DNA from 2 places in the Vibrio cyclitrophicus genome. Region 1 is predicted to be linked to the other one. Evidence: riboswitches for the same ligand, from Rfam matches in the RefSeq annotation. Region 1 holds a riboswitch; the other holds the start of a gene.
What was found. A riboswitch is a leader RNA that binds a small molecule or an ion and turns the genes downstream of it on or off. The one in region 1 is predicted to bind lysine.
Positions count from the first base shown of each region.

Region 1 (4,650 bases):
TACATCGACTGGACTCCGTTCTTTATGACATGGTCATTAGTTGGTAAGTACCCAGCAATCCTTGATCACGAAGAGGTGGGGGATGAAGCTAAACGACTATTCAAAGATGCCAACGATTTGTTGGATCGCGTAGAGAAAGAGAAGTTACTTGAAGCTCGTGGTATGTGTGCCATGTTCCCTGCGAACAGTGTGGGTGATGATATCGAGGTGTATACCGATGAATCCCGTACAGAAGTGCTGAAGGTTCTGCATAATCTTCGCCAGCAAACCGAGAAGCCAAAAGGTTTTAACTACTGCTTGTCAGATTACATTGCTCCAAAAGGCAGCGGTAAAGCTGACTGGATTGGTGGCTTTGCGGTTACTGGCGGTATTGGTGAGCGAGAGCTTGCTGATGAATATAAAGCTAATGGTGATGACTACAATGCGATCATGATTCAGGCGGTTGCGGACCGTTTGGCTGAAGCGTTTGCAGAATATTTACACAAAGAAGTGAGAAAGGACATTTGGGGTTACTCGCCTGATGAGGATTTGTCTAACGACGATTTGATTCGAGAGAAGTACCAAGGTATTCGTCCAGCTCCGGGTTACCCTGCTTGCCCAGAACATACAGAGAAAGGCACATTGTGGGAGTTGATGGACGTTGAAAAAGCCATCGACATGTCACTAACCACGAGTTACGCAATGTGGCCAGGTGCCTCAGTGTCGGGTATGTACTTCTCTCATCCTGATTCGCGATATTTTGCGATTGCACAGATTCAACAGGATCAAGTAGAAAGCTATGCTGATCGTAAGGGCTGGGATATGTTGGAAGCTGAGAAGTGGTTAGGTCCAAACATTAACTAGTTTGAATCTATGACGAGCTTTGGTTCGTAAAGTAAAAAAGAGAAAGGGTTGCTCAAGAGCAACCCTTTTTGTATCTGGGGTTTGGTTAATTAAAACCAATTAATTAACCATCGCCTTATTCAAATAACTCTTGGTGAAGTTTTTGGATCGCCAACTTAGAAACAGATGCATCTAGCAAGAAGCATAAGTTGTGTGGGCTTGCTCCGTAACAAATCATACGTAGATTGAAATCTTCCAGAGTGCCAAACACCTGCTTTGCATAGCCTTTATTTTCACTCATGTTGTTGCCAATAAGCGCAACAAGGCATAGGTCGTGTTCAATATCTACAGAACACAACTCTTCAAGCTCCAGTCGAGCAGCTTCTGGTAACTCAGGAGCGCCACCTGATGTGTCTGTTTGATCGAGAGTCAGTGAGACACTGATCTCTGAAGTCGTGATGAGATCGACTGAGATCTTATGTTTAGCAAGGATCTCGAATACCTTCGCCAAAAAGCCGTAAGCATGGAACATGTTTGCACTGCGAAGTGTAACCATCGTTTGGTTGCAACGAAGAGCAAGTGCTCTGAATAATGGTGAGCTTTCAACTTCTTGGCGAATCCAAGTTCCACCTAACTCTGGTGCTTTAGAAGAGCCGACAAATACCGGGATTTGGTGGCGCAATGCAGGTACTAGAGTTGAAGGGTGCAGTATCTTCGCACCAAAGTTTGCCATTTCCGATGCTTCGCTAAAACTGATCTCTGGAATAGGAGATGCTTTCGGTGCGATGCGTGGATCTGTCGTGTAAATACCCGGAACATCTGTCCAGATTTCCAACCCCATTGCCTGTACTGATTCGGCGATCAGCGCGGCGGAATAATCGCTGCCACCACGGCCTAAAGTCGTGGTGTTACCTTCGCTATCTGCACCGATAAAACCTTGAGTAACCACAACTTGCTGTTGGCAAAGTGGTATAAGCTTCTCTTTTGCTAGGGCTGAAATATCTTCAAGTTGTGGTTCTGCTTTACCAAAATCACCATTAGTGCGCATCACTTCTCTGATATCAAAACGAACGGCTGGTGTACCTCGTTCACGAATAATCTGAGCCAAAATGTGTGTCGACATCAGCTCACCACATGCGACAAGGTGATCTGTCAATTTAGTGCTGGCTTGAAATGATGCAGCTTCTGCGGCGCTCGCAATATCATCGAGAATACAATGTACGTCTTTTTCGATACTGATTGGATCAGCTAGCTGATCGAGAATTGCGTTATGAATGTCAGTCAGTTGCGTCATCAAATCCTGACGACGAGCTTTGTCTTGAACCCCATTCGCGAGTTCAACGAGTAGGTTGGTAACGCCAGAGCATGCACTGCTCACGACCAGTTTCGTATTCGAGTTATTTTCAATAATAGCAGCACAACGGCTCATTGCTTCAAAGTTGGCAACACTTGTTCCACCAAACTTAGCGACATTAAAAGAACCAGCTACATTAGATGCACTCACGATATATCTCCCACGACTTCCTAAAATAAAATTACGGTTGGGTAATCCAACGTCCGATGTTTTTCGAAGAGAGTATTTAGAGCAAAAAGAGAGGAATTATTAGAATAGTAACCTCAGAAGCTCCTCACCATATAGAAATGGCGACAGTTGCCGGGATTCAGCCCGCTCAACCGATAATAAAGGTCCTGCATCCTTTTATTATCTCGGCACTGCTCCCCCTTAATGTTTTGTATTGGAAATGCGGTTCCACAAAACATCTGCCTGGGCAGTGCTCCTCTTCTGCTAGATAGCCATTTCATTGAACGTGTTTGCGGTAACAATGTCAATCCGTAACTGGAGATATTTAAAAAATAATTTTAACAATTATGTGACAGTGGTGTGACCTCAATACTTATGGCTAATTGCTGAGGTAATCAATTTGCTTTAGGGTGGATTGTTCACAACATTAACGTAAGGGATGTACATGTCTAATTTAACACTCACTACTGCTATTGATAGCTTTTATCCACCGCACCGAACGTTAATGGGACCGGGTCCTTCAGACATTTCGCCTCAAGTCTTACAGGCCTTAAGCCGCCCAACCATTGGTCACCTCGACCCGTTATTTATCGCGATGATGGATGAGCTGAAACAACTCCTTAAGTATGCATTTCAAACAGAGAATGAATTTACGATTGCTGTCTCTGCTCCAGGCAGTGCAGGCATGGAAACCTGTTTTGTTAACTTGATTGAGCCTGGCGAGAAGGTGATTGTTTGTCGCAACGGTGTCTTCGGTGAGCGTATGCGAGAAAATGTGGTTCGCTGTGGTGGTGAAGCGATCCTTGTAGATGATGAGTGGGGCAAGCCCGTTTCCGTTGAAAAGGTCGAAAAGGCATTGGCAGAAAACCCTGATGCAGTTGCTGTCGCATTTGTGCATGCAGAGACGTCTACTGGCGCGTTATCGGATGCTCAAGTTATCTCAGCTATCGCTCGTCAGTTTGATGCGTTAACGATTGTTGATGCAGTAACGTCTCTAGGTGGCGTGCCATTACTAGTTGATGAGTGGCAGCTTGATGCGGTTTATTCGGGTAGCCAAAAGTGTCTGTCTTGTGTGCCAGGGCTATCTCCGGTGACCTTCTCTCAACGTGCTGTTGATAAAATGAAAGCCCGCCAAGCTCCCGTACAAAGCTGGTTCTTGGATCAAAGTTTAGTTTTAGGTTACTGGAGTGGAGAAGGCAAACGTAGCTATCATCATACTGCACCTGTGAATAGCCTCTATGCTCTGCATGAGTCACTGGTATTGTTGAAAAATGAAGGTCTGGATAATGCTTGGTCGCGTCACTATGCGATGCACCAAGAACTGAAAGCTGGCGTAGAAGCTTTGGGGTTAAAATTTGTGGTTGACGAAGAGAGTCGCCTACCTCAATTGAATGCGCTTTACTTCCCTGAAGGGATTGATGAATCCAAAATAAGAACGCAGTTGTTAGAAGAGTATAATCTTGAAATCGGTGCAGGCCTTGGTTCTTTGGCAGGAAAGGCTTGGCGTATTGGTTTAATGGGTTATGGCGCTCGTAAAGAGAACGTCGCATTGTGCTTAAAAGCACTAAAAGATGTATTAGAATAATTAACCGTAAAATTCGAAAAAAAAAGCGCACGAGAGATCGTGCGCTTTTTTTGTGCCTAACTTAAGCCTCCAAAGTCTACCGCTTTAGCTGCATCAATATCACTTGGCAGAAGATACGTTGTTCTCAGCGGCTGAAATTTTCTTATACTGAACTTTTGAAAAATCTCTATTTGGAAATAAGAAGCTTGCTTCGCTCCGAATTTGTTCTGCTTTGCTGTGATCGCCTAAACCCTGATACGCGAGGATTAGGTTACTGTAAAACGCGGGTCTTGGTTTACTCTTTATTATTTCCAAAGACCAATCAACATAAGGCTGAATAAGGCTCGGATCAGCTTTGTAGAGCCCAATGTTGAGATACGTGCTGTACACATCCCAATCATAGCGATCTTTCCATACTACGGGATTCGTAACTTGCTTAAGAATATCTGGGTTCTTCGGCTTAGATTGTTCAAATTGAGTCAGCACATAATTGGTATGCAGCGCGCTCAACATATAGAAGCTCACCAAGATCGGAATCACTAAGCTCGACACTCTAAAGAGGGTTTTACTGACGATACTAAACGACTGTTGATAGTGCCGAGAAGAGCGTTGATCAACCCAGTAAATCAAAATGATAAAGGTGATCCAGTGAATCGCAGAGTGATAAAATGGATACTCGAGCTGAGAATGCAAGAGTATGGGTATAAATAGCGTGAGCAGTGCTAGACGAGTTCCTTTAGCC
Region 1 is NZ_AP025480.1:2,987,767-2,992,416, reverse strand. It holds gene metH (methionine synthase) at 1-843, shown strand, start outside; gene lysC (lysine-sensitive aspartokinase 3) at 959-2,326, opposite strand; lysine riboswitch at 2,436-2,613, opposite strand; gene OCW38_RS13095 (pyridoxal-phosphate-dependent aminotransferase family protein) at 2,790-3,929, shown strand; gene OCW38_RS13090 (PglL family O-oligosaccharyltransferase) at 4,029-4,650, opposite strand, start outside.

Region 2 (4,650 bases), 830 kb from region 1:
GGCACTCTTTACTTAAGCGACCTTTCTTTTGAATTGCGATTCTTAGGCGTTGTGTCTGCATTGCTGTATCCCTGTGCAAATATTTGAATTTATTGATTATTTAAAAGTGCTAAAACTAAAAAACCCTCGGAAGACTTTGTCGTCCCGAGGGTTTAAATCTAAATTCTTTGACTTAACCTCCGGGAGAATTCTTGCTCCCGGGTATACGTAAATCTCCCCGAAAGACTAGATAGGGTGATGATGGTGATGAATGTTCATTACTAATTTACGCATACTTATAAGCTCTTAGGTTGTTTGCTGTCTTGTCTCCACACTAACTAAGCTGACATCCTTTTTCAACCATTTATTCGAACTTTTTTCACTAAAACTCAAATTAATTTAACAGGTACAAAAAAGGGAAGCCGCAGCCTCCCTTTTCATTATTCAATCAGATGATGATTAGCTGTTGCACGTCGCCATTTTGCAGCGAGAGAAATAAGCCAATGCAAAGCATACAGCAACAAACGTTAGAGACGCCGCACCAAATGCGATGCCAGTTGATGATGTCATACCTAAGGTAATGAAACCAACACACGATACGAAGGCCACAGACAGCGCATAAGGAAGCTGAGTCGATACGTGGTCAATGTGGTTACAACGAGCACCGGTAGAAGAGAGAATCGTCGTATCAGAGATTGGAGAACAGTGATCACCAAACACAGAACCCGCAAGAACCGCACTTAACATAGGCAGAATTAGAGCGATGTCAGAGGCTGCAGCCATGTCACCCGCGATAGGAAGCATGATACCAAATGTACCCCATGATGTGCCTGTCGAGAATGCCATCAGGCCAGCAAGAAGGAACAAAATAACAGGTAGCCAGTGGTAATCAATGTTACCTGTTGCTAGAGACGAAAGGTAAGAACCGGTTTTCATGTCACCGATAACAGAACCGATAGTCCATGCAAACACAAGAATCAGGATAGCGCCAAACATAGAGCTAGCACCGATCCACATTGTTCTTGCGATATCAGACATTGGCAGCTTTTGCTTAAACACTGTCGCTAGCGCAACAAGCAGGCCAACAACACCACCGTAAACAAGAGACTTGCCTACATCTGTATTTTCAAACGCACCAAGCAAGTTGAATGCTTGACCGTCAGCGGTAAGCGCTTGACCACCGGTATAAAGCATTGCAGCTACCGTCGCTACGATTAACGATACGATTGGCATAACGAGATCAGAGACAGAGCCGTTTTCACTCTCTTGAATGTCTAGCTCTTCATTTAGGTCGTGAGCTTGCTTTTGATCGTTGTCACCTTCAAAGCCACGGCCTTGAGATGCTTCGATCTCATGTTCACGCATTTTACCAACATCTAGACCGAACCATGCAACGGCAAATACCATTAATAGTGCGAACACAGCGTAGAAATTCATCGGGATAAGACGAACGTAAGCACCCAATGCTGAGTACTCTGTCACACCGTGTGTTACTAAGATGCCACCAATAATAGTAATGATGTAAGCACCCCAGCTAGAAGCCGGCATGATCACACACATTGGAGCAGCAGTAGAATCCAGAATATAAGCAAGCTTAGCGCGAGATACGTAAAAGCGGTCTGTAACAGGACGAGAGATAGCACCTACCGCTAAGCTGTTGAAGTAATCATCAACAAAAATGAACACACCCAAGAAAGCAGCAAGTAGTTTTGAACCACGTTTGCTCTTAACACGAGACTGGGCCCACTCAGCGAATGCTCGCGTACCACCAGATAATGTTAATAAGGCGGTTGTCATTCCAAGAATAATTAGGAATGCGACGATGCTCATGTTCCAGGTATTAATGCCACCATCTTCGATGAAAACACCAGAAGCTTTAGTAAACACGTAGCTAGCTGCGTTACCTACTGAGTAATCAGCAAGTAAAATCGCACCCATAACGATACCGACACCCAAGGAAACCAATACACGGCGGGTAACAATAGCGAGAGTTAAGGCCACAAGGGGAGGAAGCAAAGATAAAGGCGATGTTGCAAAATCTATTAAATTCATGATCTTCAAAAACCAGTTTTTTATTTGGCTAGAGATCTACTGCAGACAAACTTGATACGGCTTATCAAGCTCATGTTGAACTAAGCGAAAGGGAAGTGAACACTTCACCCAACCCTACAGTAGCGCTCCATAGTTTAAAATTAAGACTATGGCAGTGTTGTACCTATTGAGCACAACCCCAGCAAATTGCTTAGATATACAATTTACTTCGGCAATTAGACCTTTCATTCCCGTTCATTGGCATCACCCCAACGAAAACTACTTTTTATAATTGCACCTCTACGTGCGATAACATTATTAACCGTTGAAACCAAAGTTTAACAACAAATCAACCAAAGCATCGCATCAGGTAGCCGCAATTGTACTCATCAAGGGCAGCATTGCAACATATCATTCCGACAAAAATAGTTTTTTGTTAATGAAGTAATCAATAGAAGAATAGTCAACTTAAGGTAATTACTCCACCAGTCACATATCAGTTTTTTAGATATTCTTAATAATTATTATAAATTCACTAGGAGTTCGCCTTTTCATTTTCAACTATTCATCTCAATTCTTTATTTAAATATGTAATAGAAGAAATACTATTTGTTTTATTCCTAGGCTCTGTTTATTATTAGGAGGATTATTTAGTTTACCTTGATGGGAAATATCATGTCTGAATTAACAAAAACTTTATTAAATATCCGCAGCCTTCGTGCATTCTCACGTGAATTAACTCTTGAGCAACTTGAAGAAGCGCTAGACAAGCTGACTATTGTTGTACAAGAGCGTCAAGAGTCTGAAGCTGAAGAACGTGCTGCTAAAGCAGAGCAAGAAGCTAAGCTTTCTGCTATCGCTGAACAAATTGCAAAAGACGGAATTGATGTTGCTGATCTTATCGCTGCACTTTCTGGTGAAGCAAAATCTAAAACGACAAAAGCTAAACGTGCTCCTCGCCCAGCTAAATACAAATATGTAGATGCAAACGGCAACGAGAAAACTTGGACAGGTCAAGGCCGTACGCCTTCAGCTATCCAAGAACAACTAGATGCTGGTAAATCTCTAGAAGAGTTTGCTCTTTAACGCATCGTGTTTGCTAAGTGAATAATCAATAACACACTAAGCAATAGAATTAATATTTAAGTCGACCAAAGTATTATTTACGGCTTGAATATATTCAGAAACAAAAAAGGCTCCTTTCGGAGCCTTTTTTATATTTTGTTATTCGTTACTGGATTTGATAAACACAGTAGCGTACTTAATAAACCGAGAAGTTCATTTGATAAGTACGACACCTTATCTTTCCCAGTAAGCTTCTTCTAAACTGTCTTCTCTTTCAGGAAGACCACGAGATAAACGTGGAGAGTGTTGAACTAACACTTCATAACTTGCTCGGTTTGAATATTTACAAACTTGCGAGAAAGACGAATACGTCAAAAATGAATGTTGGTGCTTACTTGAGTTAGGCACGTTTTCTTTGTGGTATTTATTCGCAGCCATATCATGCAATAAAGCCGATAACGCAGCATCACCTGCACCATTGGTATTCTTGATCTTTTCAGGGCCACCCATATAAGGTGCAATGTGCGAATAGATCTTAGTCGGGTTGTCACATAAGTTTTTATGAGCAGGACGGCTAAACTCGTAACGGTTAAATTCCGCAATAGAACCCGGTAATAGAGGTAAAGACGTTTCACGCTTTGCGGCGTCTTCTGTGTAACCCGCCATAAATAGGCCAACAGGGCCTGCAGTACATAGAACTAAGTCAACCCACTCTAGCGCTTTGTCAGAAGCGGCAAGAGGATCACTTTCACCAGTTAACGCTTCCGCTTCGTCTTCGTTCATTGCAACAACTGTTACATGCTGCTCAAGGAAATCTTTCCAAAACTCTGGATCATCTTGAATAACGAATTTAGTTCCCAACGTTAATACAACGGGTACATCATATTTCTTCGCGTACTCGATCGCTTTCATTGTTGCATCAGGCATTGGGTCGCCAGGTTTACAACGAACTAAATAAGCGGTTAATACCAAAGCAGAAGCACTTTTGAAGATCTTTTCAGGAATACTCTCAGGTTTTAGTTGGTTCATTTGACCTTCGCTAATTGCGAAAGTACGTTCACCATCTTCAGTAATTAATGCAAAGCAGCGACCAATTGCGCCATCTACCCCTTGTAAATGATTCAGATCCATTCTGCTTGATGTATTACATAAATAACGATAACCATAGCTACCAATCTTAATATCTTGGCTCATTACACCTAGCAGCGTTGAACGGTCATCTGCCAGCACTGAATAGTTGTGTAATGTATTGCCGATCGTACCACCAGCATATTCATTGGTAATCAAGCACTGCTCTTTTAATTCTTGATATAAAGACTCTGCAGCTTCGTCACCGATGACTAGCGAATGTCCCTTACTTAAGCCATATTTTTCGATTAGCTCAGAACTCACTTTCGCTTCGATATCCACCAATGTTTGGTCAATGCCGATAATATGAGTACGTGACATTCTTTTACTAGTTTGAGCTTGGCTAACTAAAGGGTCACGAGCGTGAACCGGAAAATAGTGCTTTGATTTACGTTGTCCAGGGAATTTCATAGGGCTAGTCTAAGTCAAGGGGAAATAGGTGGCGGA
Region 2 is NZ_AP025480.1:2,157,246-2,161,895, forward strand. It holds gene hisG (ATP phosphoribosyltransferase) at 1-61, opposite strand, end outside; His leader region at 115-250, opposite strand; gene OCW38_RS09430 (Na+/H+ antiporter NhaC family protein) at 439-2,031, opposite strand; lysine riboswitch at 2,144-2,321, opposite strand; gene OCW38_RS09435 (H-NS family histone-like protein) at 2,686-3,096, shown strand; gene OCW38_RS09440 (inosine/guanosine kinase) at 3,310-4,614, opposite strand.
Region 2: another riboswitch for lysine. It lies ahead of OCW38_RS09430 (Na+/H+ antiporter NhaC family protein); the one in region 1 lies ahead of lysC (lysine-sensitive aspartokinase 3).